Regions from separate parts of the Streptosporangium sp. DT93 genome, predicted to be linked through region 1. Evidence: riboswitches for the same ligand, from Rfam matches in the RefSeq annotation. Region 1 holds a riboswitch; each other region holds the start of a gene.

The links. A riboswitch is a leader RNA that binds a small molecule or an ion and turns the genes downstream of it on or off. The one in region 1 is predicted to bind cobalamin.
Region 2: another riboswitch for cobalamin. It lies ahead of ACLQ2R_RS34195 (enoyl-CoA hydratase/isomerase family protein); the one in region 1 lies ahead of ACLQ2R_RS07145 (ribonucleoside-diphosphate reductase subunit alpha).
Region 3: another riboswitch for cobalamin. It lies ahead of cobN (cobaltochelatase subunit CobN); the one in region 1 lies ahead of ACLQ2R_RS07145 (ribonucleoside-diphosphate reductase subunit alpha).
Region 4: another riboswitch for cobalamin. It lies ahead of ACLQ2R_RS26945 (hypothetical protein); the one in region 1 lies ahead of ACLQ2R_RS07145 (ribonucleoside-diphosphate reductase subunit alpha).

Annotation. Positions count from the first base shown of each region.
Region 1 is NZ_JBNCLF010000002.1:431,839-438,826, forward strand. It holds gene ACLQ2R_RS07125 (N-acetylmuramoyl-L-alanine amidase) at 1-2,367, opposite strand, end outside; gene ACLQ2R_RS07130 (hypothetical protein) at 2,527-2,796, shown strand; gene glmS (glutamine--fructose-6-phosphate transaminase (isomerizing)) at 2,835-4,655, shown strand; gene ACLQ2R_RS07140 (tripartite tricarboxylate transporter substrate-binding protein) at 4,753-5,865, shown strand; cobalamin riboswitch at 5,870-6,071, shown strand; gene ACLQ2R_RS07145 (ribonucleoside-diphosphate reductase subunit alpha) at 6,185-6,988, shown strand, end outside.
Region 2 is NZ_JBNCLF010000023.1:75,870-82,857, reverse strand. It holds gene ACLQ2R_RS34210 (LysE family translocator) at 128-757, shown strand; gene ACLQ2R_RS34205 (hypothetical protein) at 816-1,031, opposite strand; gene ACLQ2R_RS34200 (helical backbone metal receptor) at 1,047-1,796, opposite strand; gene ACLQ2R_RS34195 (enoyl-CoA hydratase/isomerase family protein) at 1,844-2,920, opposite strand; cobalamin riboswitch at 2,946-3,110, opposite strand; gene metE (5-methyltetrahydropteroyltriglutamate--homocysteine S-methyltransferase) at 3,072-4,772, opposite strand; gene ACLQ2R_RS34185 (FecCD family ABC transporter permease) at 4,750-5,250, shown strand; gene ACLQ2R_RS34180 (ABC transporter ATP-binding protein) at 5,247-5,990, shown strand; gene ACLQ2R_RS34175 (winged helix-turn-helix domain-containing protein) at 6,388-6,693, opposite strand; gene ACLQ2R_RS34170 (hypothetical protein) at 6,690-6,988, opposite strand, start outside.
Region 3 is NZ_JBNCLF010000014.1:138,156-145,143, reverse strand. It holds gene ACLQ2R_RS27230 (precorrin-2 C(20)-methyltransferase) at 1-874, opposite strand, end outside; gene ACLQ2R_RS27225 (precorrin-8X methylmutase) at 991-1,617, opposite strand; gene cobG (precorrin-3B synthase) at 1,614-2,948, opposite strand; cobalamin riboswitch at 2,941-3,113, shown strand; gene cobN (cobaltochelatase subunit CobN) at 3,235-6,912, shown strand.
Region 4 is NZ_JBNCLF010000014.1:75,686-82,673, forward strand. It holds gene ACLQ2R_RS26910 (PP2C family protein-serine/threonine phosphatase) at 1-214, opposite strand, end outside; gene ACLQ2R_RS26915 (Ig-like domain-containing protein) at 728-1,969, shown strand; gene ACLQ2R_RS26920 (radical SAM protein) at 1,997-2,959, opposite strand; gene ACLQ2R_RS26925 (GNAT family N-acetyltransferase) at 3,127-3,687, shown strand; gene ACLQ2R_RS26930 (hypothetical protein) at 3,714-3,863, opposite strand; gene ACLQ2R_RS26935 (DUF952 domain-containing protein) at 3,924-4,259, shown strand; gene ACLQ2R_RS26940 (hypothetical protein) at 4,334-4,600, shown strand; cobalamin riboswitch at 4,654-4,851, shown strand; gene ACLQ2R_RS26945 (hypothetical protein) at 5,026-5,412, shown strand; gene ACLQ2R_RS26950 (hypothetical protein) at 6,329-6,541, opposite strand; gene ACLQ2R_RS26955 (HIT family protein) at 6,793-6,988, shown strand, end outside.

The DNA of each region.
Region 1 (6,988 bases):
GGCACGCCGGGTCATGGCGACGCTGTACACCTGCCCGGCGGGTATCGAGTACTGCAGGGGTGTCAGCGGCTGGACGGGCACGTTCTCCGGGTAGGCCGGGGCGCCCGGGTAGGCCCTGCCGTACACCCTGACCGGGGCGCGGCCGGGCCGGGGGGTGACCAGCGGGCCGGAGGCGGGCAGCGAGGTGGGCGCGGCGGCCGGGTCGCTGAACCACGCCTTCTGCCCGAGGTACCAGATCGCGGTCCAGCCGTCACGGCGCTCGGCGAGCGCGTACCGCTGGCCGGTGGAGGCGCGGGCGGCATGATCGTAGACGCTGTAGCTGGACCCGCCGGTGGGGTGCTTGCCGATGTCCTTGACCAGCGGCGCCGTGGGGGAGGGGCGGGTACGCAGCCAGACCGAGGCGGCCCCGAGCCTGCGGCACCCGCCGGGGCAGCCGGTGAAGCCCGGGCTGTTGGAGGCGTAGTGGGGTTTGATCAGCACGGAGCGGGCGTTCTCGCCGCCCGAGGCGCGCAGCGGGCTGCCGAGCAGCTCGAAGTAGTGGCCCCAGTCCCAGTAGGGGCCGGGGTCGTCGTGCATGCCGCTCACGGTCTCGGGGGTGGTTCCCGGCACGTTGTCGTGCCCGAGGATGTGCGCCCGGTCGAGGGGGATGTCGTACTTGCCGGCGAGATGGCGCACCAGCCTGGCCGACGCCACGTACATCGCCTCGGTGAACCAGGTGCCGCCCCTGGCCAGGTAGCCCTCGTGCTCCAGGCCGATGGACCGGGAGTTGACGTCCCAGTTCCCGGCGTGCCAGCCGATGTCCCTGCCCCGCAGGTGCTGGGCGATGTGGCCGTCACGGGACCGGATGGTGAAGTGCCAGCTCAGGTAGTCGGGGTTCTTGGCCAGCCGGGTCATGGCGTCGTAGGTGGTCTCGCCGTCGTGGATCACGATGTAGTCGATCTCCCGGTCGCCCTCGAAGCGGTCGTGGTTGCCGTACCCGCCGCCCTTGAGCCGCTGGTAGACGGCGGGGATCCACTCGCAGGAGACGGTCCTGGGGCAGTCGGGCCCTGCCGGAGGGACCGCGACGGGCGGCCGTGCCGCGACGGGCGGCCGGACCGCGGCGGGTGGCCGGGCGGGGAGGGGTGGCCGGGCCGCGGCGGGTGGACGGCCCGCGGCGGGTGGACGGCCCGCGGCGGGTGGACGGCCCGCGGCGGGCGGGGGGACCTGGGCGGGGGGACGGGCCTGACCGGCCGGCCGTGCCGTGGCGGGCCGTGCCGTGGCGGGCCTGGCGGTCGGCGCGGCGGCGGGACGCGCGACGGGCTCGACGACGGGCCGTGCCGCAGGCCGTACGGTCGCCGGTCGTGCGGCGGCAGGAGGTACGGAGGGGTCTGTGGTGAGGTGCGCGGCGGTGGCTGCGGCGGGGTCTGTGGTGAGGTGCGCGGCGGTGTCGGTGGTGGGGGTGGCGGGTGCGCGCCGCTGTGCCGTCCGGACGGGGGACGTCCAGGCGGAGGGCGTCCACGCCGGGGAGGTCCGGGCGGAGGATGTTCGCGGGGGTGAGGTCCGGGCCGGGACCCGGGGGGTCAGGCCGGGTCTCGCGGGCAGCGCCACCGCCTCGCCGTCGTCGGTCACGCGGGCGGCACCGGCGCGGATCGTCGCGTAGACCTCGTCGGCGAAGGAACGCGCGGCCTCCGTGAGGACCGTCCCCGGCCCCGGCCGCGATGTCTCAGGGCCGGGAGGGCCGGAGTAGCGGGCCACGGCCGCGTACCAGCCCGCCGGGCCGGCGTGCGGGTCGCCGCCGGTGGCGCGCTGGTGGCCGGCGAGCAGCGCGGCACCGCCCATGATGTTGGCGCAGGGATCCCGCCGCAGCCGCTCGGGGGAGATGCCCGACAGCTCCGAGGCCCGGCGCAGGGTGTCCTCCGGCGGGGCCGGTTCGACGGCCGGGAGCGGGATCACGTGCGGCCTCCTGTCGTCCCCGCGCGTGTCCTCGCCCGCCCCGTGCGGGAGTCCCCTGTCCGCGCGGCCGTCGACCAGGTGCATCGGCCCGTACCCGGCCGAGACGCTGGGCAGTCCCGCGTGACCGTCCCATCGCGACTCCAGGTAGGAGACCCCGAGCAGCACGCTCTCCGGCACCCCGTACGCCCGCGCCGCCGCGGCGAAGGCGGCCTGCCTGCCCGCGGGCGGCGCCCCGGGCCCGGGAGCCGTTCCGGGGGTGCAGGTCGTTCCGGCTCCGGAAGGCGTCCCGGACGTCGAGGGCGTCCCCGGGCCGGGCGGTGCCGGGCGCGACGAGCGCGGTGCCGCCTGTTCGCCGGAGCGTTCCGCGCGTGCGGGAACGACCGAGACCAGCACGGCGAGAGCGGTGACGACGGCGGTCCCCGGCAGGCGGCGCATAGTGTGATCCTCTCTCTCCGGTCACTACCTAGAGTAATCAGAGATGACCGAATGTCGCGCATTCTGACGGGGATGAGATTTGAAGAGATTCTCTGCCCGAAATCGGGCAGAAAACTTGTTGTTCTCTTCTCCGAATGCGTAGGGTCCTGCTCTGTGTCCATGGCGCGGTATCCGCACGAGGATCTGATCACCCACCTGACCCGGACGAGCGGGCTCGGCCCGGGCGAGGCGGCGCGGGTCGTGGCGGACGTCCTGGCCTACTTCTCCGAACCGGTCGAGGAGTTCGTCCGGCGGCGGCACGCCGAGCTCAAGACCAGGGGGCTGGTCAATGACGAGATCTTTCCCAGGGTGGCCGCCGAGCTGGCGGTCCGCCGCGTCGCGGCACCCGAACTCTCCCTGCGCCAGTTACGCCGGATCGTCTACGGATAGCGGGTGCTCCGGATCGTCTACGAACAAGGAGCGGACGTATGTGCGGAATCGTGGCCTATGTGGGGCCCAAGGACGCGGCACCCATCCTGCTGGAGGGCCTGCAGCGTCTTGAGTACCGGGGCTACGACTCCGCCGGGGTGGTGGTCTCCAACAAGGGCCTCAAGATGCGCAAGGTCAAGGGCCGGGTGGCCGACCTGGCGGCCGTCATGCCCGCGCGCTTCAAGGGCGGGCTGGGCATCGGCCACACCCGCTGGGCCACCCACGGCGCGCCCAGCGACGTCAACGCCCACCCGCACCTGTCGGCGGACGAGCGCGTCGCCGTCGTGCACAACGGCATCATCGAGAACGCCGACCAGCTGCGCGCCAAGCTGGAGGCCGAGGGCGTGGTCTTCCTCTCGGAGACCGACACCGAGGTGCTGTCGCACCTGATCGCCCGTACCGTCAAGGAGGCCGACTCGCTGGAGGAGGCCGTCCGGGCCGCGCTCAAGCTGGTCGTCGGCACGTACGGCATCGCGGTGCTCGACGCCGAGCGGCCCGGCGAGGTGGTCGTGGCGCGCAACGGCAGCCCGATCGTGCTGGGCATCGGCGAGAAGGAGATGTTCGCCGCCTCCGACGTCGCCGCGCTGGTCCGCTACACCCGCCAGGTGGTCCACCTGGAGGACGGCGAGCTCGCGGTGCTCAAGGCCGACGGGTTCACCACCTTCGCCAGCGACGCGCGCGAGACGGCCAAGGAGCCCCTCACCGTCGACTGGGACGCCGGCCACTACGACACCGGCGGCTACGAGCACTACCTGCTCAAGGAGATCTCCGAGCAGCCCGACACCGTGGCCAGGACGCTGCGCGGGCGCCTGGACGACCGCTTCCACATCGCGCACCTGGGCGGCCTGAACATGGACGCGCGGGAGACCCGCTCGTTCCGCCGGGTGAAGATCATCGGCTGTGGTTCCGCGTACTACTCGGGCCAGATCGGCGCGCAGCTCATCGAGGAGCTGGCGCGCATCCCGGCCGACGCCGAGCCGGCCAGCGAGTTCCGCTACCGCGGCCCGGTGGTGGAGGCCGACACCCTGTACGTGGCGATCAGCCAGTCCGGGGAGACCTACGACACCCTCGCCGCCGTCCAGGAGCTCAAGCGCAAGGGCGGCCGGGTGCTCGGCATCGTCAACACCGTGGGCAGCGCGATCGCCCGCGAGTGCGACGGCGGCGTCTACCTGCACGCCGGGCCCGAGGTCTCGGTGGCGAGCACGAAGGCGTTCACCTCGACGGCCGTCGCGTTCGCGCTGCTGGCGCTGCACCTGGGCCGGGTGCGGGACCTGTCCCCGGCCGAGGGCCGGCGGATCTGCGACGGCCTGCGCAGGCTGCCCGAGCAGATCAAGGAGATCCTCGTGCTGGAGCCGGAGATCAGGGAGCTGGCGCACAAGTACGCCGGGGCGCCGAGCATGATGTTCGTGGGCCGGGTCCGCGGCTATCCGGTGGCCAGGGAGGGCGCGCAGAAGCTCAAGGAGATCTCCTACGTGCACGCGGAGGCCTACCCGGCCAGCGAGCTCAAGCACGGGCCGCTGGCGCTGATCGGGCCGGAGATGCCGACGGTGGCGATCGTCCCCGACGACGAGCTGCTGGACAAGAACCTCACCACGCTCGGCGAGATCCGCGCCAGGGGCGGGCGGGTGCTCATGGTCGGCCACCGCGTCGCCGACCCCAAGCTGGCCGACGACTGCATCGTGGTGCCCAAGAACGAGACCGAGCTGGACCCGATCCTGCTCTCGATCCCGCTGCAACTCTTCGCCTACCACGCCGCCGTCGCGCTGGAGCGGGACGTCGACAAGCCCCGCAACCTGGCCAAGAGCGTCACCGTGGAGTGAGAACCACCCGCCCGGCCGGTCACACCCCCCACTCCATGACAGAAAGTGATATCGACGTAACCTAGGGTATAGGAGGTTCCTGGGGGAAGGGGCGCTTATGCGCCGCAGGGGGTTTTTCGCGCTGGCGGCGGGGACCGCGCTGCTCGCGGGCTGCGCGGCCGGGGACGCGCCCGCGGGCACGGTGGTGGACCGGCTGTTCCTCCTCGAACCCGCGGCCGACGGCCACGGCTGGGACGGCATCGCGCGCCGGCTGGCCTCCGTCATGGTCCGCTCGGGGCTGGCCCGCACCGTCATGGCCGTCGACCGGCCCGGGGTGCTGGGGTCGGCCCCGCGTGACGCCTTCGTCGTCCCCGGCGTGCCCGACCTCGCCGGGGCCGCCGGCGATCCCGGTGACCCCGGCCACCTCGGCGGCCCGGAGGCGTCCGGCGCGCCGGACGCCTCCCGCGCCTCGTTCGCGCGCGAGGGCAGGCTGCTCGTCACCGCGATGCCCATGGTCGCCGCGGCGGAGATCGCCAACACCACCGCCGTGGTCGAGGCCGCCACCCCCCTCGCCCGGCTGGCCGGCGACTGGCTGGCCCTGGTCGTCCCGGCCGGCTCCCGGTTGCGCGCCTTCGAGGACTTCGCCGCCGCGCTGCACCGCGACCCGGCGAGGCTGACGGTCGGGGGCAGGCTGGAGGGCGGCTCCGACCACGTGCTCTACGGCATGATCGGGAAATGCCTCGGGGTGGACACCCGGCTGCTGGAGTACGCCGGGTACCTCGTCGCGGAGGACGCGGCCGAGGCGCTCCGGCTGGGCCGGGTGGCGGCCATGCTGGGGTCGGCCCGCGCGCTGCTGCCGGGGATCTCCGCGGGCCGCCTGCGTCCCCTGGCGGTCTCCTCGGGGGTCAGGATCGAGGGGATCGACGCGCCGACGCTGATGGAGCTCGACGTCCGGCTGGAGTACAGCGACTGGTGCGGGTTGCTCGGCCCCCGGGACATGAGCCCGGGGGACAGGCAGGCGGCCGTCGCCCTCTGTGAGAGGCTCGACGCCACGCCGCACTGGCGCGCCCTGTGCGCGGCGAACGGGTGGAGCCGGGTCTTCCTCGGCGGCGACGACTTCCGCAGGTGGCTGTCCACCGAGACCGGCCGGACCCGGGGCGTGCTTCACGAGCTCGGGCTTTTGACGTCCTCAGACACAACCTGTTGGGGTAGTTGCGTCAGGCGGCCCTAGATGTAGGATCCTGATCGTTGCTGGTTCGCCCCGCGAGGGGCGAGGCAAGAGGGAACCCCGGTGAGAGTCCGGGACTGCCCCGCAGCGGTGAACGGGAACGAAAGCCGTCATTGAGCACTGGGTGAGCCATGCCTGGGAAGCGACGGCCGGTAGGTGTGTGCGGTGCGCCCGTGAGTCCGAAGACCTGCCGGTGACGTTGTTGTCCAGGGCCTCGTGGGAGGGCTCGCGGAACGAGGCGATCCGGCGTGCCCGGAATCGCTCGCGGACGCGTGCCCCCGGCGGAGCCGCAGGGGGAAGTCCGAACGAGCGAGGGCATGACGTGACAGAGACCTTGGCGCGGACCGCAGCGCAGACCGGCGCGCGGGCGGGGAGCGGCGCGGACGGGGCCGGCGGGGCCGGCGGGGCCGGCGGGGCCGCAGCCCGCAGGCTGGCCATCGACGAGGCCGCCGCGGGAGTGATCACCGATCCGGAGAACTCCAGGATCGCCGCCGCGATGCTGGCCGGGCTGATCGCCGACGAGGCCGCCGAGCACGGCGTGCGGACCTTCTCCGACTCCGTCGCCGCCACCCACGAGGCCGGGCTCGTCCAGGACCGGCTCGCGGAGTTCGTGGCCGCGCACGCCGGCGCGCTGGACGCGCTGGTCGTGCCCGGGGCAGACGACCGGTTCGAGTACTTCGGGCTGCGTACCGTCTACGACCGCTACCTGCTGCGCCACCCGAGCACCCGCAAGGTGCTGGAGCGCCCGCAGCACTTCTTCCTGCGGGTGGCCTGCGGCCTGTCCGAGACCGTCGGGGAGGCCGCCGAGCTGTACGCGCTGATGGCCTCGCTGTCCTACCTGCCCAGCTCGCCCACGCTGTTCAACTCCGGCTCGCGCAGGCCCCAGCTCTCCTCGTGCTTCCTGCTCGACTCGCCCCGCGACGAGCTGGAGTCCATCTACGAGCGCTACACGCAGGTCGCCCGGCTGTCGAAGTACGCCGGGGGCATCGGGATCGCCTGGACCAGGGTCCGCTCGCGCGGCTCGCTCATCCGCGGCACCAACGGCCACTCCAACGGCATCGTGCCCTGGCTGCGCACGCTGGACTCCAGCGTCGCCGCCGTCAACCAGGGCGGCCGGCGCAAGGGC
Region 2 (6,988 bases), on a different contig from region 1:
CGAGATCAATTTTTCATATTGCAGTGCGACGGGAGGGGACTTAGGCTCGCGATATTCCGGAGATCGGTGCGAACAATCGTCCGTTGTCGAGGTGGAAGGTCCGGTGACGATGGTCGAGGAAAGCGCTTTGATCGGTGTCGTGTCGATCGCGCTGGGAATGGTGCTGTCCCCTGGCCCGAACATGGTGTACCTGGTGTCGCGGACCGTCAGCCAGGGGCGTCGTGCCGGGATCATCTCCCTGGGCGGTGTCGCGGCCGGGTTCCTGGTCTACCTCGCCGGGGCGAACCTGGGGCTGGCGGTGCTGTTCCACGCCTTTCCGCACCTGCTCACCGTCATCAGGATCGCCGGGGCCCTCTACCTGCTGTGGCTCGCCTGGAACACCGTCAGACCGGGGGGCGTCTCGGTCTTCACCGTCAGGGACATCCCCTTCGATTCCCCGCGCCGGCTTTTCGGCATGGGGTTGATGACCAATCTTCTCAACCCGAAGATCGCCATTCTCTACGTTTCGATCATTCCGCAGTTCGTCGACCTGGAAAAGGGGAACGTGCTGCTCCAGGGTGTCATTCTCGGAGGTTTCCAGATCCTGGTCGCCGTGTCGGTCAACCTGTCGATCGTGCTCGCGGCCGGGGCGATCTCGGGTTTCCTGGCGCGTCGCCCCGACTGGTTGCGGGTGCAGCGGATCGCGATGGGAGGCCTGCTCGGCGTGCTGGCCGTCATGCTCGTCGTCGGCAACGCGGGGACCGCGACTCGGCCATGACCCTCTCGCGTCACCGGGCCGCGTCCGGAGGGTCATGGTGCCGTGAGGGGCACCGTGTTCAGCCGACCCGTCGCAGGGCGCGCTCGCGGCGGGCGGCCACGCTCGAACCGGACTCCCCGCGCACCATCCGCCGCAGCAGGACCGGCGCCAGGAGCAGGCCGAGCACCGCCCAGGCGCCCAGCACCCCCGCGGTCTCCAGGTGCCGCCAGGACTCGCCGATCTCGACGGCGACCGCCGCGTCCGGCAGCAGCGCCGAGCGCATGCCGAGTCCCATCCAGTAGATCGGGTCTCAGCCCAGGGCGGCTCGCAGGACGTCGGGCGCCTCGACCAGGGACGGGCCGTACCAGGTCAGGTGCCGGCCGCTGACCAGCGCGGCCGGTGTCCCGGGGAAGAATCCGGGGCCGTCCTCGGCGGTGAACCGGTAGGGCTCGTCGGGCAGGACCACGAGGTCGGCGCCCGCCGCCAGCAGCTCGGGCAGGGCGATCCCCGGATAGCGTTCGGGGTGGCCGGCGTAGAGGTTGCGGACACCGAGCTTGAGCAGGAGGTCACCGGCGAAGGTGTCGCGTCCCAGGACCATCCAGGGTTTGCGCCAGACGGGGATCACCGCCTTTCGTTCCGCGGTGACCGGGGGAGCGGCCCATGCCCGTTCGGCGGCGGCGAGCCAGTCCGGCTCGGGAAGGCCGCAGGCCAGCGTGAGCATCCGGCGCAGGGAGGCGAACGCCTCCGGCAGGGTGCGGACCCTGGTCACCCAGACCGCCACCCCGGCCGACCGCAGCGCCTCCAGGTCGGCCGGGCGGTTCTCCTCCTCGTTGGCCAGCACCAGGTCCGGCTCCAGGGCGACGATCGCGTTCAGGTCCGGGTTCTTGGTGCCGCCGATCCGCCGTACCGGCAACGGCGCGGGGTGGGTGCACCAGTCGGTCGCGCCGGCCAGCAGGTGCGGCGCGGTCGCGGCGAGCGACTCGGTGAGGGAGGGGACGAGGGACACCACGCGCCGGACGGCGCCGTGCGTCCCGGCGGGGGTGCCGAGGTCGTCGAGCATCGTCGAGGTCCTCCCTGGCCCCGGCCCCGGGCGCGGGGCCGGTGATCTCATCGGGTCCCTCCCGCCAGGCCGAGCTCGTTCTCGCCCAGGGGTGCGAAGAAGCGTTCCACCTCCCGCTCGCCCACCTCGGCCAGGGTGGGGGGCGACCAGCGCGGGGAGCGGTCCTTGTCGATCACCTGGGCGCGGATGCCCTCCACCAGGTCGGGACAGGTCAGGGCCCTGAGTGAGACGCGGTACTCCTGGTCGAGCACCTCCTCCAGGGAGGCGAGCTCCCGGGCGCGGCGCAGGGAGCGCAGGGTGACCTTCAGCGCCGTCGGCGACTTGCCGCCGATCCGCTCCGCGGCCTCCTCGGCCGCGCTCTCGCCGCTGTCCAGCAGCCGCTCCACGATCTCCTCCACCGTGTCGGCGGCGTAGCAGGCGTCGATCCACCCGCGCTGCCCGGCCAGCTCACCGGGGGGAACGGGGCGGGCGAAGGAGGCGACCGTCTCGGTCACCTCCCGCCGGGCCAGCTCGGCGGTGAACGCCTCCAGGTCCCGCGACGGCACGAAATGGTCGGCCAGCCCGCAGGCCACGGCGTCGCCCGCGCCGACGGAGGAGGCGGTGAGCGCCAGGTGGGTGCCCAGCTCGCCGGGCGCGCGCGACAGCAGGTAGGTGCCGCCGACGTCCGGGACGAAGCCGATGCCCGTCTCGGGCATGGCCAGGGTCGTGCGCTCGGTGACGATCCGCACGCCGCCGTGCGCGGAGACCCCGACACCGCCGCCCATGACGATGCCGTCCATCAGGGCGACGTACGGTTTGCCGTACCGGGCGATGCGGGCGTTGAGGTGGTACTCGTCCCGCCAGAAGGCCGCCGAGGCGCCGCCGCCCGCCCTGGCGTCGTGGTAGATGGAGCGGATGTCGCCTCCGGCGCACAGCCCGCGCTCGCCCGCGCCGCCGACGAGCACGGTGACGACGCTCTCGTCGTCGGCCCACTCCCGAAGGGCGGCGTCGATGCGGCGGACCATGTCGTGGGTCAGCGCGTTCAGGGCACGCGGCCGGTCGAGCAGGACGCGCCCGAGGCGGCCGACGACCACGGTCTCGACCCCGACGTCGGTTCCGGGTTCGCGGGCGCGTACCGATGCCATGCGTGTTCGCTCCATCCTCGTGGACAACACGGATCACCCCGCGGCCGGTGTCCTGACTCCCGGATCGACATGCGTCATCAGGCCTTCCCGGCTTTCGCCGGTGGCCGTCGATGTCGCACTTCCCGGTCACAGTGGCGGGACCGCGCTGGATTCACACCGGCTTCCCCGCGCCGCGGGCCTTGCCCACGAACATATAGTTGGACGTCCTAGTAAGTCCAGATCGGCACCCGATCATCGGGTCAGGGAAGAAGGGGCGAGGGCCCGGCGGGCGGACGTAGCGGCTGCCGTAGGACTGCACCCAGCCGTGCTCGGTGGCCACGTGGCCCTCCAGCCGCTCGGCGAAGTACTGGACCATGTCGTTGCGCTCGGGCTCGCCGTGGACCAGGACATCGAGGCCGGCCTCCTCCTGGAAGGCGAGGACGTCGCGGATCTCGGCGGCGATGCGCTCGTCGTAGGCGGCCTGGTCGATGCGGCCCGCGCGCAGGTCGGCGCGGGCTACCCGCAGTTCGTTCGTCTGCGGGAAGGAGCCGATCGTCGTGGTGGGCAGGAGCGGCAGCTTGAGCCGGGCGCGCTGGGCCGCGACCCGCTCGCCGTAGGGGGCGGCACGGCGGCTGTCGGCGCCGGTGACGTCCGCGCTCCGCTCGCGGACGGCCGGGTCGCGGGTCAGCGTCGACTCGGCGCGGGAGCGCAGGGCGGCCCTGTTGTCGTCGAGCAGATCGGCGACGGCGTCCGTCCCCAGGGTGAGGCCCCGGGCGAGAGTGACGATCTCGGCGCTCTTCTGGCGGGCGAAGGCGAGCCAGCGCCGGACCTCGGGGTCGAGGTTCGTCTCCAGTGTGGCGTCGTGGGGCACGTGCAGCAGGGAGCAGGAGGCCGCGACGTCCACGCGGCCGGCGAGTCCGCGCAGCGTCCCGAGCGTCGCCAGGGAGCGTTCGAGGTCGTTGATCCAGATGTTGCGCCCGTCCACGACGCCTGCCACCAGCCGCTTGCCGGGCAGGCCCCCGACGGCGGCCAGGTCCTCCAGGTTGGCCGCCGCGGAGCCGGTGAAGTCGAGCCCCAGGCCGTCGACGGGCGCGGCCGCCAGGACGGGAAGAGCCTCACCGAGCCGGTCGAAGTAGGCGGCGACCAGGATCTTCGGGCGCCGCGTCAGGCCGCCGAGCAGCCGGTAGGCGCGCGCCAGGGCCTCGAGGACCTCCCGCGGCCGATCCTGGACGAACGCAGGCTCGTCGAGCTGGACCCACTCGGCGCCCCCCTCCGACAGGGAGGCGAGGATCTCGGCGTAGACGGGCAGCAGCTCGTCCAGCAGCGAGAGCGGGTCGAAGTCCGCCGCGACGCCGGGGGCCGGCTTGGACAGCAGCAGGTAGGTGACCGGGCCGACCAGCACCGGCCGGGGCCTGTGGCCCCGCAGCAGCGCCTCGTTCAGCTCGCCGAGCTGCTTGCCGGGGTCGGCGGTGAACACGGTGTCAGGGCCGAGCTCGGGCACCAGGTAGTGGTAGTTGGTGTCGAACCATTTGGTCATCTCCAGCGGGGCGGCGTCCCGGGTGCCGCGTGCCATGGCGAAGTAGCCGTCCAGCGCGTCGGCCGCGACGGCGGCCCGGTGACGTCCGGGGACGGCGCCGACCATGACGGTGGTGTCCAGCACGTGGTCGTACAGCGAGAAGTCACCGCAGGGCACCTCGTCCAGGCCGGCGTCGGTCAGTTCGCGCCAGGTGGTGGCGCGCAGCCGGGCGGCGGTGTCGCGGAGCCCGGCGGCATCGACCCGGCCCGCCCAGTAGCCCTCGACGGCCTTCTTCAGTTCGCGGTCGGCTCCCTGTCGGGGGTAACCGTAGACGGTGGCGAGCGAACGCTCGGTCACGGAACTCTCCTTCGCGAGTCACGAAAGACACGTCCGGCGCTCGAGCGAGGACACGGCCGCAGCGCGGGCATGGCTCACCCGCGTGCTCGCCCAGCCCGCCCTCGAGGCCGTCGATGTCGCCGCGGGGGAGGAGACGGCCATCTCGCTCGGCGTGAACGTACACCGCCTGCGCCTGACCCTGTTCGTGCTGACCTCGCTGCTGGTCGGCGTGATGGTGGCCACCAGCGGCGCGATCGCGTTCGTCGGACTGATCGTGCCGCACGCCGCCCGCCTGCTGGCAGGCGCCGACCATCGCCGCGTGCTGCCGGTCACCGCCCTGCTCGGCGCGGTGTTCCTGCAGCTCGCGGACATCGCCGCCCGCACCGTCAACGCCCCGCAGGAACTGGCTCTCAGTATCGTCACCGCCCTGTTCGGCGTGCCGTGCTTTCTGTGGCTGCTGCGCCGCCGCTCGGCGGACCGGGCGGTGAACCTCACGTGAGGCTCGACGTGTGCGGCGTGTCCGTCGCCCTCGACGGCCACCCGATCGTGCACGAGGCCGACCTGTGGGTGGACGAGGGGGAGTTCGTCGGCCTGGTCGGGCCCAACGGCTGTGGCAAGTCCACCCTGCTGCGTTCGATCTACCGGGCGCTGCGCCCCGCGGCCGGGATCGTCACCGTGGGCGGCGACGACGTGCACCGGCTGCCCGCCCGCCAGGCCGCCCGGCGCACCGCCGTGCTCACCCAGGACAGCCCGGCCGACCTCGACTTCACGGTGGCCGAGATCGTCTCCATGGGCCGCACCCCGTACCGGGCCGACGCCGCCGCCGACGAGGAGCTGTGCGCGCGGGCGCTGGAGCGCGTCGGCCTGACCGGCGCCGCCGAGCGGATCTTCGTCACCCTGTCCGGCGGGGAGAGACAACGCGTCCTGCTGGCCCGCGCCCTGGCCCAGCAGAGCGGCCTGCTCCTGCTGGACGAGCCCACCTCCCACCTCGACGTCCGCCACCAGCTGGAGATCCTGCACCTGGTACGCGAGCTGGGCATCACCACCCTGGCCGTGCTGCACGACCTCAACCAGGCCACCGCCTTCTGCGACCGCCTCTACGTGATGAACGCCGGTCGCGTCGTGGCCGGCGGAGCGCCCGCTCAGATCCTCACCCCCGGCCTGATCCGCCAGGTGTACGGCGTGCGCGCCGTGCGGCGCACCCAGCTCGTCTTCGAACGGTTCAAGGAGGAGCGATGATCCCTCGGCTGCGGGCCCTGTCGCCGTCCGCCCGGTTCCGAAGGCACGGTATCGCCGGAATATTGGACATTAGTGATCTACTTTGTAAAGGGCATCGTATTGTAAAAAACAAACGAAAGACGCAAAAGCAACTATGGCAAATGACGGCCGATCCGTGTCCGTCCGGTGTCCGCGTGATGTTCATGGGCGATCCCGTCCCCGCCGAAAGGCGGACACCGGTCGGCGGGGACGGGCACGGCTCGCGCTGACGGGCGGAGCCGTGCCGCTCGTCCTGGACGTGACGGTGACGATACTCCCGGCCGGGCGCGCCACCGATGACCGGCCGGGGTGTCCGTCAGGTCATGACGTGCAGAGGGCCGGTGCGAAACGTGTCGTGGGCCCCGGACGCCCCCGCGTCTCAGGTGCGGTGGGACCCCTCCGTGATCTGCCGGAGGATGGACGTGTAGTCCCGGAAGGCGCCGCGCCCTTCGTCGGTCAGCGCCAGCCAGGTCCGGGGGCGTTTGCCGACGAAGCCTTTCGTCACCAGCACGTATCCGGCCTTCTCCAGCGTGCTGACGTGCTTGGACAGCAGTGAGTCGCTGACCTCGACCGCGTCCCTCAGGAAACCGAACTCGACCGTCTCCGCCGCCGCGAGCATGGCCATGATGGACAACCGCACCGGGGCGTGGATGATCTCGTCGAGCGCGTGCCGTGGATGGCTCACCGATGCTCCGGGGAGCGGAGCATGCGCACCGCGCCGTACAGCAGAGGGGCGCTCGCGATCAGCGCGACCAGTACACCGGCGACCGTGCGCGGGGCGCCCGGCTCCTGCGGGTGCAGGAACATGACGTAGAGGGTCCCGGCCACGGTCGTTCCCATGAACGCGCAGGTGACGGTGTAGGAGAGCCGGGAGTGTAGCCGGCCGTAGACCCGTTGCCGGGAGGCGTGGAGGAGGCCGGTCACGACAGTGACGCCGAGGGCCACAGTGGCGTACGTCATAACCGTCGCCGGGCCGAGCA
Region 3 (6,988 bases), on a different contig from region 1:
GCACACCGACCGGCGCCTCGACCGGCCCGCCGACCGGCACGGAGGCAGGCACGGAGGCAGGCACGGAGACCGTGACCGTGGTGCCGGGCGGAACGGAAGCCTGAGCGGTGGTGGCGGGGGAGCCGGTGGAAGCGGGGTGTGCCGCGTTGACCGGGCTGGGGATCAGGGCCAGCGAGAAGTACGGCACGCCGGCCGGATCGACCTCGGCGAGCGGTGCCATGCGCTGCTGCCCGGTGGTGGCGCGCTCGACGTACCACGCCTCGTCCAGACGCCCGGCCTCGGCGAGGGCGTCACGGACCTTGGTGAAGGTACGGCCGAGCTTCAGCACCGCCGCCGAGTCGGTGGCGGCGAGGCGTTCGGCGAGCACCTCGGCCGGGAGCGTTCCCGGCAGCACGGTCAGCACCTCGTCGCGCTCGACCAGCGGGCGTCCCAGCACGGCCGAGGCGCCGCTCACCGAGGTCACGCCCGGTACCACCTCGGTGACGTAGCGGTGCGACAGGCGCTTGTGCATGTGCATGTACGAGCCGTAGAAGAGCGGGTCGCCCTCGCACAGCACCACCACGTCGCGCCCGGCGTCCAGGTGGGCGGCGAGGCGCTCGGCGCAGTCGGCGTAGAAGTCGTCGATCGCCCCCTGGTAGCCGCCCGGGTGGTCGGTGGTCTCGGTGGTGAGCGGGTAGATGAGGGGTTCCTCGACCTGGCCCTCGCGCAGGTAGGGGACGGCCACCGAACGGGCGATGCTCCGGCCGTGGCGGGCGCTGTGGAAGGCGATCACGTCGGCCTCGCCGATCAGGCGGGCGGCCTTGACGGTCACCAGCTCGGGATCGCCCGGCCCCAGCCCCACGCCCCACAGCCGCCCGGTCGCGCGTACGGTCACGCCTGCGTGTGCGCCGGCGCTCACGGTGTGGCCCGCGCCGTCGCCAGCGGTGCCGCTCGTGGTGTCGTTCACGGTGTGGCCCGCGTTGTCGCCCATGGTGTCGCCCACGTCGTCGTTCACTCTTCCTCGCTCGCGATCGCGTTGACCGCGGCGGCGGTCATCGCGCTTCCACCCCGGCGCCCGTCCACGACCAGGTACTCCAGGTTCGACGGGTGCTCGGCGAGGGCCTGCTTGGACTCGGCGGCGCCGATGAAGCCGACCGGGACGCCCAGCACGGCGGCCGGACGCCCGGCTCCCTGTTCGACCATCTCCAGCAGCCGGAACAGCGCGGTGGGCGCGTTGCCGATCGCGACCACCGATCCCTGGAGCCGGTCGCGCCACAGCTCCAGGGCGGCGGCACTGCGGGTGGTGCCCAGTTCCTCGGCCAGGGCCGGGACCCGGGGGTCGCCGAGCGTGCAGATCACCTCGTTGCCGGCGGGCAGGCGGCGCCGGGTCACCCCGGAGGCGACCATCATGGCGTCGCAGAGCACCGGGGCGCCCGCGAGGAGCGCCTCGCGGGCCGCCGGCACCACCCCGGCCGACCAGCGCAGGTCGTTCACCAGGTCGACCATCCCGCAGGCGTGGATCATGCGGACCGCCACCCGGGCGACGTCCGGGGGCAGCGCGCCCAGGTCGGCCTCGGCGCGGATGGTGGCGAAGGAGCGGCGGTAGATCTCCGCGCCGTCGCGGACGTAGTCGATCACAGTTCCCCTCTGGCGGCCGTCACCGCGGCCGCGGTCTCCTCGATGCCGGAGCAGGTCAGGCCGGTGCCGTCAAGCTCCAGGTGGTAGCCGTGGCCGGTGGCGACCACGTCGGCGACCCGCCCCCTGGGACGGCCGCAGCGTCTGGCGCAGCCCGCCCAGTGCACGGGGAGCGTATCGGTGCCGTACGGGCGCCGGGAGGGCGGGGCCAGGGCGACGACGGCGGTCGCGTCGGCCCGCACGTCGGCCAGGGATTTGGCGCAGCCGGGACGGCCCGCGCAGGCCGTGACGCCGATCCACGGCGAGGCGGGGTCGACGACCAGACCGGCGGCCCGCAGCCGGCCGGCCGCGTCCGCGGCCTCGGCGGGGGCCAGGCGGGGCAGGACCGCGCCGCGCCAGGGGGTCAGGCGGATCTCCCCGCCGGAGGCGAGGCCGGCGAGCAGCCGCGCCTGGTCGGAGGTCAGCCGCCCCAGGGGCACGGCCACCCCGAGCGCGACGCGCGCGGAGTCTCCGACGAGTCCCACCGGTCCGAGCGCCACGGGTCGCGGTCGTACCGGCTCGAAGGGCGTCACCCGCGCGGTGAGGGCGGTCAGCACGCGATCGGCGACCAGGACGGGACCGTCGGGGAGCTCGGAGATCCGCCAGGCGGTGACGTCCCGGGCGGCCAGCTCGTCGAGGAACGCCTCGGCGGCGGCCAGCAGGGCGGTCACGGCCGTATCCGCCCCGACGCGCAGGCCGGTGTCGGTCCCGGCGAGAAGCAGCGCGACCCGGTCGGGAGCGACGAACACGACCGTGGCGTCCGCGCCCAGCCCGGCGACGTCACCGCGCCCGTCGTCGAGGGCGAACATGAACCGGCCGGGAAGGGCGGCGAGCGCGGGCCGGGCGCACAACCGCCGGTCCAGCTCGCCGATCAGCGGCGTGACGTCGGCGATCCCCCCGCCGCCGGGACCGTCCAGGCCGGTCAGCGGGGAGGCCAGGATGTTGCGGATCCGCTCGTGGGTGGTCGAGGGCAGCAGGCCCGCCCGCGCCATCCGCGCGGCGAATCCGTGCTCCTCGTCCGGGGCGAGACCCCGGACCTGCACGTTGGCCCGGGAGGTGAGTTCGAGGGCCCCGTCACCGTGGAGGCGGGCCGCCTCGGCGAGTTCCCGGAGCCGGTCGGGGGTCAGGCGGCCTCCGGGCACGCGGACACGGGCCAGGCCGCCGTCGGCGGCGGCATGGACCTGAAGTGCGCCGGGACACGCGTCAGGCCGGGATCGTCCATGAAAGTCGGCAATGTCCACGCACGGGATGCTAATACCAGTTTCTTGCGGAGAGCCGGACTGCCGTAGTGTCATCGGTGGCGATGGCGTTGGGAGGAAGCCGGTGAGAATCCGGCGCGGTCCCGCCACTGTGACCGGGGAGCGAACCTCAACCGGGCCACTGCCCGGCGACGGGCGGGAAGGCCGGGGCGAGCACCGATCCGGGAGCCAGGAGACTCCAGCCGTCGCGGCCGACGACGACCCGGGGCGAGGACCCCGAGGGAGGATGCTCCGTGCGCTTTTCGCCGTTCCCCCACCGCGGTGCGACACCGCTTTCGCCGTTCCCCCACCGCGGTGCGACACCGCCGATGGAGTGTGCCGCGTGATCCTGCTGCTCTCCACCTCCGACACCGACCTGCTGAGCGCCCGCGCGAGCGGCGCCGACTACCGTCTGGGAAACCCCGCCCGCCTGGGCGTCGACGACCTGCCACCGCTGCTGGAGGGCGCCGAGGTGGTCGTGGTACGCCTGCTCGGCGGGCGCCGCGCCTGGGAGGAGGGACTGGACGCCCTCCTCGCCGGGCCCCGGCCCGTCGTCGTGCTCGGCGGCGAGCAGGCACCGGACGCCGAGCTGATGGAACTGTCCACCGTGCCCGGCGGGGTCTGCGCCGAGACGCACGCCTACCTCGCGCACGGCGGCCCGGCCAACCTGACCGAGCTGCACCGGTTCCTGTCCGACACGCTGCTGCTCACCGGCCACGGCTTCGCCGCCCCCGCCCCCACCCCGACCTGGGGGACGCTGGAGCGCGAGGCGCGCGACCAGGACGGGCAGGACGGGCAGGACGGGCAGGACGGGCCGGTCGTCGGCGTGCTCTACTACCGCGCCCACCACGTGTCCGGCAACACCGCCTTCGTCGAGGCGCTCTGCCTGGCGATCGAGCGGGCCGGGGCGCGGGCGCTGCCGCTGTACTGCGCGTCCCTGCGCACGGCCGAGCCCGGCCTGGTGGAGGCGCTGCGCACGGTGGACGCCCTGGTGGTCACCGTCCTGGCAGCGGGCGGCACCCGGCCGGCGACCGCGTCGGCCGGCGGGGACGACGAGGCGTGGGACGTCGGCGCGCTGGCCGAGCTGGACGTGCCGATCCTGCAGGGACTGTGCCTGACGAGCAGCCGCGCCTCCTGGGAGGAGAACGACGACGGCCTGTCCCCGCTGGACGCCGCCACCCAGGTCGCCATCCCCGAGTTCGACGGGCGCATCATCACGGTGCCGTTCTCGTTCAAGGAGATCGACGAGGACGGGCTGACCGTCTACGTGGCCGACCCCGAGCGCGCCGCGCGCGTGGCGGGCATCGCGGTGCGCCACGCCGCGCTGCGGCACGTGCCGCCCGCCGAGCGGCGGCTGGTGCTGATGCTGTCGGCCTACCCCACCAAGCACGCCCGCATCGGCAACGCCGTCGGCCTGGACACCCCCGCCAGCCTGGTGCGCCTGCTGGCCGCACTGCGCGAGCGCGGCTACGACATCGGGGCCGAGGGCGAGCTGCCCGGCGTGACCGAGCAGGACGGCGACGCGCTCATCCACGCGCTGATCGCCGCGGGCGGGCAGGACCGGGACTGGCTCACCGAGGAGCAGCTCGCCGGCAACCCGGTGCGCATCGCGGCGACCCGCTACGCCGAGTGGTACGCCACGCTGCCCGCCGACCTGCGGGAGAGGATGGAACGGCACTGGGGGCCGCCCCCCGGGGAGTTGTTCGTCGACAGGTCGGGCGACCCGGAGGGCGAGATCGTGCTTGCCGCGCTGCGCGCCGGCAACGTGGTGGTGATGGTGCAGCCGCCACGCGGCTTCGGGGAGAACCCCATCGCCATCTACCACGACCCCGACCTGCCGCCCAGCCACCACTACCTGGCCGCCTACCGCTGGCTGGCCGACGGCTTCGGCGCCCACGCCGTGGTCCACGTGGGCAAGCACGGCAACCTGGAGTGGCTGCCCGGCAAGTCCGCGGGCCTGTCGGCATCCTGCGGGCCCGACGCCGCGCTCGGCGACCTGCCGCTCATCTACCCGTTCCTGGTCAACGACCCCGGCGAGGGCACCCAGGCCAAGCGCCGGGCGCACGCCACCCTCGTCGACCACCTGGTGCCGCCGATGGCCCGCGCCGACAGCTACGGCGACATGGCCCGCCTGGAGCAGCTCCTCGACGAGCACGCCTCCATCGCGGCGATGGACCCGGCCAAGCTGCCCGCGATCCGCGCCCAGATCTGGACGCTGATCCAGGCCGCGCGGCTTGACCACGACCTCGGCGTCGCCGACCGGCCGCACGACGCCGAGTTCGACGACTTCCTGCTGCACATCGACGGCTGGCTGTGCGAGGTCAAGGACGTCCAGATCCGTGACGGCCTGCACGTGCTGGGCGCCGCCCCCGAGGGTGCGCCGCGCGTGGACCTGGTGCTGGCCATGCTGCGCGCCCGGCAGATGTGGGCCGGCAGCCAGGCGCTCATCGGCCTGCGCGAGGCCCTGGGCCTGGCCGAGGACGGCAGCGCCGGGCGGATCGGCGTCGACGAGGCCGAGACCCTGGCCCGCGCCCTGGTCGAGGGCATGGAGGAGCGCGGCTGGGAGGCGTCCGCCGCCGCAGAGGTGACCGCCGCGGTCCTGCGCCCGGCGACGGACGCTCCCGGTACGGACCCCGGCGCGGACCCCGGCGCGGATCCCGGCGCGGATCCCGGTGTGGTGGAGGAGATCCTGCGGTTCGCCGCGCTGGAGGTCGTGCCGAGGCTGGCGCGTACCACCGACGAGATCGACGCGATCCTGCACGCCCTCGACGGCGGCTACGTGCCCGCAGGGCCGAGCGGATCGCCGCTGCGCGGGCTGATCAACGTGCTGCCCACCGGCCGTAACTTCTACTCGGTCGACCCCAAGGCCGTGCCGAGCAGGCTGGCCTGGGAGACCGGGCAGGCGATGGCCGACTCCCTGCTGGAGCGCTACCGCGCCGACACCGGCGACTGGCCGCGCTCGGTCGGGCTGTCGGTCTGGGGGACCAGCGCGATGCGCACCTCGGGGGACGACGTGGCCGAGGTGCTGTCGCTGCTGGGCGTGCGGCCGGTCTGGGACGAGGCCTCGCGCCGCGTCACCGGGCTGGAGCCGATCCCGGCCGCCGAGCTGGGCCGCCCCCGGGTGGACGTCACCGTCCGGATCAGCGGGTTCTTCCGCGACGCCTTCCCGCACGTGGTGGCCATGCTGGACGACGCGGTACGGCTGGCGGCCGGTCTGGAGGAGCCCGAGGAGCTCAACTACGTGCGCGCGCACGTGCTCGCCGACCAGGCCGCGCATGGCGACGAGCGCAGGGCCACCATGCGCATCTTCGGCTCGCGTCCCGGCGCCTACGGGGCCGGGCTGCTGCCGCTGATCGACAGCCGGAACTGGCGCGACGACGCCGACCTCGCCGAGGTGTACGCGGTCTGGGGCGGCTTCGCCTACGGCCGCGACGTCGACGGCGTACCGGCCAGAGAGGACATGGAGACGGCCTACCGCAGGATCGCGGTGGCGGCCAAGAACGTCGACACCCGCGAGCACGACATCGCCGACTCCGACGACTACTTCCAGTACCACGGCGGCATGATCGCCACGGTCCGGGCCCTCACCGGCAAGGCCCCGGCCGCCTACATCGGCGACAGCACCAGGCCAGAGGCCGTCCGCACCCGTACCCTGTCGGAGGAGACCTCCAGGATCTTCCGCGCCCGGGTGGTCAACCCGCGCTGGCTGGCCGCCATGCGCAGGCACGGCTACAAGGGCGCCTTCGAGCTCGCCGCGACCGTCGACTACCTGTTCGGCTACGACGCCACCACCGGCGTCGTCGCCGACTGGATGTACGACAAGCTGGCCGCGACCTACGTGCTGGACCCGGAGAACCGGGAGTTCATGGAGAAGTCCAACCCCTGGGCGCTGCACGGCATCGCCGAACGGCTGCTGGAGGCCGCGAACAGGGGCATGTGGGAGCACCCCGACCCGGCCGTCCTGCGCGACCTGCAGGAGGTCTACCTCAAGTCGGAGGGGGACCTGGAGGACGGCGTCTGATCGCCGGGCCGTTCCCCGCCGGCCGTCCCCGCCTGGGCGGCCGGCAGGGGCTGCTCGGCGCGGTGAACCGGACGGG
Region 4 (6,988 bases), on a different contig from region 1:
CGACGATCCCCTCGCCGCACTCCTCGACGATGGCGCGCAGCAGCCGCTCGTCCGGCTCACGCCCGGCGAGCGGGCCCGGAGCGGAGCCGTGATCACCGCCGCGCCGCCGCTCGCCCCGGGCGCCCGCGGTGTCGCCCGGGGTGCCCGGGGTGCCCGGCGTGCCAGTTGCGCCGGCACGGCCGGCGAGGCCATCGATGGAGGGAGGTCCTGTCATCACCCGGGGCTTTCCGTTCGCGGAGGGGCAGACCAGATTATCTTTCTCACCGCCCGCAAGTGGACCCGCCTCGGCCGGGCGGAGGAGGGAGCGGGCGGGCAAGCGGGCGGCGGTAAGACTCGTGCGCGTCTTCCTTGCCCGCCGTGGCGCCCTTGATGCGCGCCCCGTCACGGCGAAACGGCGCCCCCTGCCCGGCGACGCCTGGGCCCTGCGCCTCGTCCTGCGCCTCGTCCTGCCCCCGTTCCGCCTCCGGTACGTCCCGGCCCTGCCCGGCCACCGCGGCGCCTCCCGCGTGCACCTCACCCGCGCGCCGCACACGGCCCCGGGGCGGCCCCGGGGCGGCCCCGGCCGGTCGGCGGCCGTTCATCCTCTCGTCCCCTGACTCGCGGTCGGCGTCTTTCCCGCCTTACGAAGAGACCGAAACGTTACCGAAGTGGGCGCAACCAGGCTCAGACACCACGCATCTCCTATTAGTGTTTTAAGTGCAGTTTGCTGTAGTTGGGGAGAGAAATTGTGCTGATCGTAGAAAGCCGACACCTCAGGACGCCGCTGGCCGGTCTGGCCCTGGCGACCGCGGCGGTGCTGGCCACCGCCTGCTCCGGGGGGGCCGCTACGAAGGACTCCGGAGCCACGACCGGCGCCAGCACCGAGGCGCCCGCCGCCTCCAGCACGCCCGCGCCCGCCGCGCCCGTCATAAAGATCAGCCCCGCCGACGGCGGCAAGGCCGTACGCCCCGACAAGAAGGTCGTGGTCATCGCCTCGGGCGGCGCCCTGGAAGAGGTCGTCGTCAAAAGCGGCACCCAGGCGCTGGAGGGCGACTTCGACGCCGAACGCACCCGGTGGGTCTCCAGCACCCCGATGATCCCCGCCAGCGACTACACCGTCTCGGCACGCGCCGTCGACGGCACCACCGCCACCAGCTCCTTCCGCACCCTCAAGCCCGAACACGAACTCGAGGTGGCCGACGTCACCCCGGTCGTCAAGGGCGAGAAGGTCGGCGTGGGCGCCCCCATCATCGTCACGTTCAACCAGCAGATCATCTCCAAGGCCGCCAAGGCCTCCGTGGAGAAGGCCCTGGAGGTCAAGGCCGAAAAGCCCGCCCAGGGCGCCTGGCGCTGGGTCAACGACACCACCGTGATCTACCGGACCGCCAAGTTCTGGCAGCCCCACCAGAAGGTGACCTTCACCGCCCGCCTCAAGGGCGTCCAGGGCGGCAAGGCCATGTACGGCGTCAAGAACACCACCAAGGTCCTGCGCATCGGCGCCGCCCAGATCGCCACCATCGACGCCCGCAAGCACAAGATGATCGTCAAGCGCGACGGCAAGGTCGTGCAGACCATGCTCATCAGCGCGGGCAACGCCAGCACCCGCGAGTACACCACCACCAGCGGCGTCCACCTCGCGATGGGCAAGGCCAACCCCGAGCGCATGATCTCCCCGGGCCGCAAGAAGGGCGACCCCGGCTACTACGACCTGATGATCAACCACGCGGTCCGCTTCTCCAACAGCGGCGAGTACGTCCACGCCCTCAACAACGTCTGGGCCCAGGGCCGCCGCAACGTCAGCCACGGATGCATCAACTCCCGCCCCGACCAGGCCAAGTGGTACTACAACCAGGTCCAGCGCGGCGACGTGATCACCATCAAGGGCACCAACCGCGAGATGGAGTGGAACAACGGCTGGGGCTTCTGGCAGATGCCCTTCAAGGAGTGGAAGAAGGGCAGCGCCCTGACCTCTGCGGCCACCGCCGGCTGACCCCCGGCCCTCGGACCGGGAAGCGCATCACAGCAGGGAGAGCTGGGCCTGGTGCGGCAGCGCGAGCGGCAGCGGCTGCTCGGGACGCTCCGGGCCCATCCCGTAACGGGCGGCCAGCTGCAGCACCTGACCGGTGACCGCGCGCACGTACCCCTCCTCGGCGTCGGGGCCACGCCCGTACAACTCGCCGTAGCGCGCCACCAGCGCCGGATGGTGCTCACCCAGCCACCCCAGGTACCACTCCCGCGCCCCCGGCGGCAGACGCAGCACCCGCGGCACCAGGCTGACCGCCCCCGCGCCGGCCACCCGGCGCACGGTGGCCGCCAGCTGGTCGGGGGAGTCGGTCAGCAACGGCAGCACCGGCGCCATCGCCACCCCGCACGCCACACCCCGCTCGTTCAGCTCGGCCACCAGCTCCAGCCGCTTCTGCGGCCCCGGCGCGCCCGGCTCCACGGTACGGCGGATCCGCTCGTCGACGAACGCGATGGACACCACCACCCCCGCCCCCGGAGCCGCCGCCAGCAGATCGGCGTCCCGCAGGATCAACCGGCTCTTGGTGTGCACCGTGAACGGCGCCCCCGCCTCACGCAACGCCGCCACCACCCCGGGCATCAGCCGGTAGATGTCCTCCGCGCCCTGGTAGCAGTCACCGCCCACACCCACGCTCACGTGCTCGCCGTCCCAGCGCAAGCCCAGCTCGGCCCGCAGGCGACCCACGATGTTGGTACGCACCACGATGCGCGAGTCGAAGTCACCGCCGGCGTCCAGGCCCAGATACCGGTGACCCCGGCGGGCCGAACAGTACCGGCACCCATGCGCGCACCCCCGGTAGGGGCTGACGGCCCACCCCTGCGGCGTGCTGTCCAGCGCGGTGCGCGCCTGCACCTCGTAGCAGGTCAGCGCCCCGTGAACCCTGGTCAGCGCCGAACGCTCGATCCGCGGCCTGGCGTCAGGCGGCGCGGACAACAGAGCGGGCGCATCCCATGGCATACGGCTCAGTGGAACACGCTTTCGACTCCACTCGCAAGTGGAGCAGGTCGAGGCCCGCACCGGCCCGCACCGGCCCGACACCATACCGACCCGCGACCGAACAAGTGACCGGGGGACCGGCGAAAACCCGCTCGCCGCCGGCCGCCCCCCTCCTCTACCCTGACCCGGTGCTGAAGCCCACCTACCCCATCCGTACCGAACGCCTGCTCCTGCGTCCCTACACCCCGGCCGACCTCGACGCCCTGTGCGCGATCCAGTCCCTGCCGCAGGTCACCCGCTACCTGTACTGGGACCCTCGCACCCGCGAGCAGAGCCAGGAATCCCTCACCACGAAGATGACCCAGACCCTCCTGACGGAGGAGGGGCAGACCCTGACCGTCGCCGTCGAACTCGCCGCCACCGGCGAGCTGCTGGGTGACGGAATGCTCAACTGGACCAGCAGCCTGCACCGCGGCGGGGAGATCGGCTACGTCCTGCACCCCGACCACCACGGCCACGGGTACGCCACCGAACTCGCCCAGGCCCTGGTGAGACTGGGCTTCGAGGGCCTGGACCTGCACCGCGTCATCGGACGCCTGGACGCCCGCAACCACCCCTCGGCCCGCGTCCTGGAAAAGATCGGCATGCGCCGCGAGGCACACCTGGTCGACAACGAGTTCGTCAAGGGGGAGTGGACCAGCGAGCTGATCTACGCGATCCTGCGACACGAATGGCACGCCACCGGCTGAGCCACCTCACGTGTCCTCACCGGGATTCACCGGCCGGGTGCGGCCCACCCGGCCACCACCGGCCCGACCAGCACCGGCCAGTACCGACCACCACCGGCCACCACCGACCACCACCGGCCACCACCGGTCACGGCCCTGCCGCCGTACGGCCCACCACCCGTCGCCCCCCGACCCACCCCGGTCTCCCGGACACTGCCATGTCGACAGGCCCGCACGCGCCGGGCACCATGGTTGCGGTGACCATCCTGCACCTGGCCCTGGCCCGCGACTGGGAGGCCGCCCGCGAGACGGGGGAGTACCGCGTCTCCACCCTCGGCCTCACCCTCGACGACGTCGGCTTCATCCACGCCTGCACCGGCCCCGAACAGCTTCGCGGCGTCGTGGAGCGCTTCTACCGCGACGTCACCGACCCCCTGGTGGTGCTCAGCATCGACCCCTCCGGGCTCGACGTGCGCATGGAGGTACCGCCGGACGCCCAGGAGACCTTTCCCCACCTGTACGAGGCGCTGCCGGTCACCGCCGTCACCTCGGCCCTGCCCTTCCCGCCGCCCGCGCCTGGCACCCGGCCGTGACGACCCCCTTCGCCCCGATGATCCCGATGATCCCGATCTCCCCCGTGATGACCATGTAGCGGTACGCTCTGCGCATGCCCAACCCGGTCGTCATCCTCCTGCTGACGGTGGTCGTCCTGGCGGCGGCCATCGCCCTGATCGTCTTCGCCGTACGGGCGGCGCAACGCCCCCGCAACGCACTGGTCGGCGGAGGGGTCGGCCCCGAACTCGTCGAGCGGATCCTGGAGCTGAAGGCCTCCGGCCAGTTCGACCAGGCCGTCTTCCTCGTCCGCGGCGAGACCGGCATGAGTCACCGCGCCGCCGCCCGCTTCGTCAGAAGACTCAAACCCCCCGCCGCCTGAGCCCCCACGTCGACGACCGCACCCCCGCGCCGGATTTGATAGGTGGTGCGCGCTTTGTCGTTGATGAGTGGTGTGCGAGCATGGTCGGCGTAGGCGAGCGCGGAACGAGGAAGCCGGTGCGAATCCGGCGCGGTCCCGCCACTGTGATCGGCGAGCGAATCCCGAACAGGCCACTGCCCGGCAACGGGCGGGAAGGCCGGGACGAGCATCGACCCGAGAGCCAGGAGACTCACGCGGTCGCCTCCTCACCAGCCGGGGCGGATCTCCCCGAGAGAGGACGGGCGCCCTGTGCCTGCCTGCCCGCGTACACACGCGTCGGCCGCGACGAGACATCACCACGCCGTCGAGACCGGCCTCACGGCGGACGGCAGGCGCGCGGGCGATGACCGCGCGGCGCGCCACCGGCCCGCCCGCGGAGGGAACGCGTGAAAAGAATCACGGTGTGCCGCGACTGCTGCTGCGGCAGCACCCGCAAGGTGCCCACCCTCGACCACGACGAGCAGATCCGCCAACTGGCCGAGGTCGCCCACATCCGCGTGAGCGACTGCCTCGACGTGTGCGACCAGGCCAACGTCCTGGTCGTGCAGCCGACACCGCGAGCACGCGCGGCCGGCGGCCGCCCGGTGTGGCTCGCCCTCGTCAACGACGAGAACGCCACGGCCGACGTCGCCGCGTGGATCCGCGCCGGCGGCCCCGGCCTGGCCCCGCTGCCACCGATCCTCGAACTGCACCGCTTCACCCCACCCCGCCGCAGCCGCCCCCGCGACGGCGACCCTCCGGCGGCGAACACCCCCGGCCCCGCACCCAGGTGATGCCTACCCGCCGACCACGACCGCGAACAGGCCGCGAACAGGCCGCGAACAGGCACGGCCGTCTCCCACCGGCGAACACCCCCGGCCAAGACCGCTCGGCCCCCACCTGTCGCCTCATCGGCGACATACCGCGTCACTTGGGGCGGGGGAGAGGCGGCGCCCGCCGATCCGGTTGGACCATTCACCAAGGAAGGACGGGCGACGGGCACCGCAACTAATTGCAACCTATACGCAATAACCTAGCTTCCGCAATAAGCTGCCGCCCGGGACCCGCGAGCATCCCACCCCGAACGCGTACGGCTCTCCGCCGACTCCCTGACCCCGGAACGGGCGCGGCCACCGGCCGGGGGAGCCGGGAACCGTCAAAGCTATGACCGATTTGTCCACTAAAATGGATATTTCATCTTAAATAACGTGGGGGAGTGGCCCCGCACGCCAGACCGATCGAGACAAAGACGCACGTCAATGCGTCCGCCGTGTTCGCCACAACGATATTCACCGTGACAACACAAACGCCCGAGCGAGAACACCCGAGCCAGCAGATCGACCGGATGAGACCAATCCGACCGGCGGAGTGGATCGTTCGAGACGAACATGATCTTCGAGACGAACATGATCGCGGAGCGGGCCGCGTCAGACACAAGATCCGATCCACACCCCTCCACACCCCGGAAGCGGTCTTCAGGGGGCAGGTCGCGCGGGACGAACAGCGAGCCGGACCAGGTTCGAGCGGGCCGGCCGGAACGGAACACCCGTGACAAGCCGTCCGGCGAACGAAGACCCACGCAACACGCCATACAGCCCCTACCAGCACAGAACATCTTTAACCGTACAGAAGGGTAATTCTGTATGGTATAGAATTACCCTCTTTCGAGGCGCCATGCCCGTTCTGCCCGCAATCGCGACAGGGTGTTCGTCACTGCCGCTTCGGCGGCCTGCGACAGGTGACGACCCTGTCGCCCGGCCCCGGGTACGCCATGATCCCCGGGTACGCCATGATCAGCAGCCGCTGGGTGCCGTATTTCTCCCCCTTCCAGGGAAACCAGCCAAAATGGACACGGATGCGGTAATGCCCCTTGCGACCGCCGAGCGACAGATCCGGCAGCTCGATGCCGCTCAGCCCGTTCACGGGGACTGTCTCACCACCGTGAACGCATGACCGACCTCGACGACACTGTCCCGGCCCTTGCGCTTCTCTCACGCCGGCGAGAACCGGCAAAGACCCGTTGCCGTACGGTGACGTCCCGGGTCGGATACGTGACCGTATTCGAGAGTGTCTCCGCGGTCATCGAGTCTCGCCGTGGCCGAATCGGTGGGCCACTCCCCCGGGCTTCGCCGGCCGTTCGATCGGTCGGTCCGTCCTGTGCGATGGTGGCAGGCATGAGCGTGTCCCCCACCGGTCCCGGCCGCGACGACACGGCGTCTTCGGCGTCTTCGGCGCGCAGGGAGAGTTTCGACGTCGCGGGCTACGTCCGGCGCGCCAGGAGCGGTCCCTGTTTCGTCTGCGCGATCCTGGCGGGTGCTCCCGGTTACGACCTTGAACAGATCGTCTTCGAGGACGAGCACCATGTCGCGT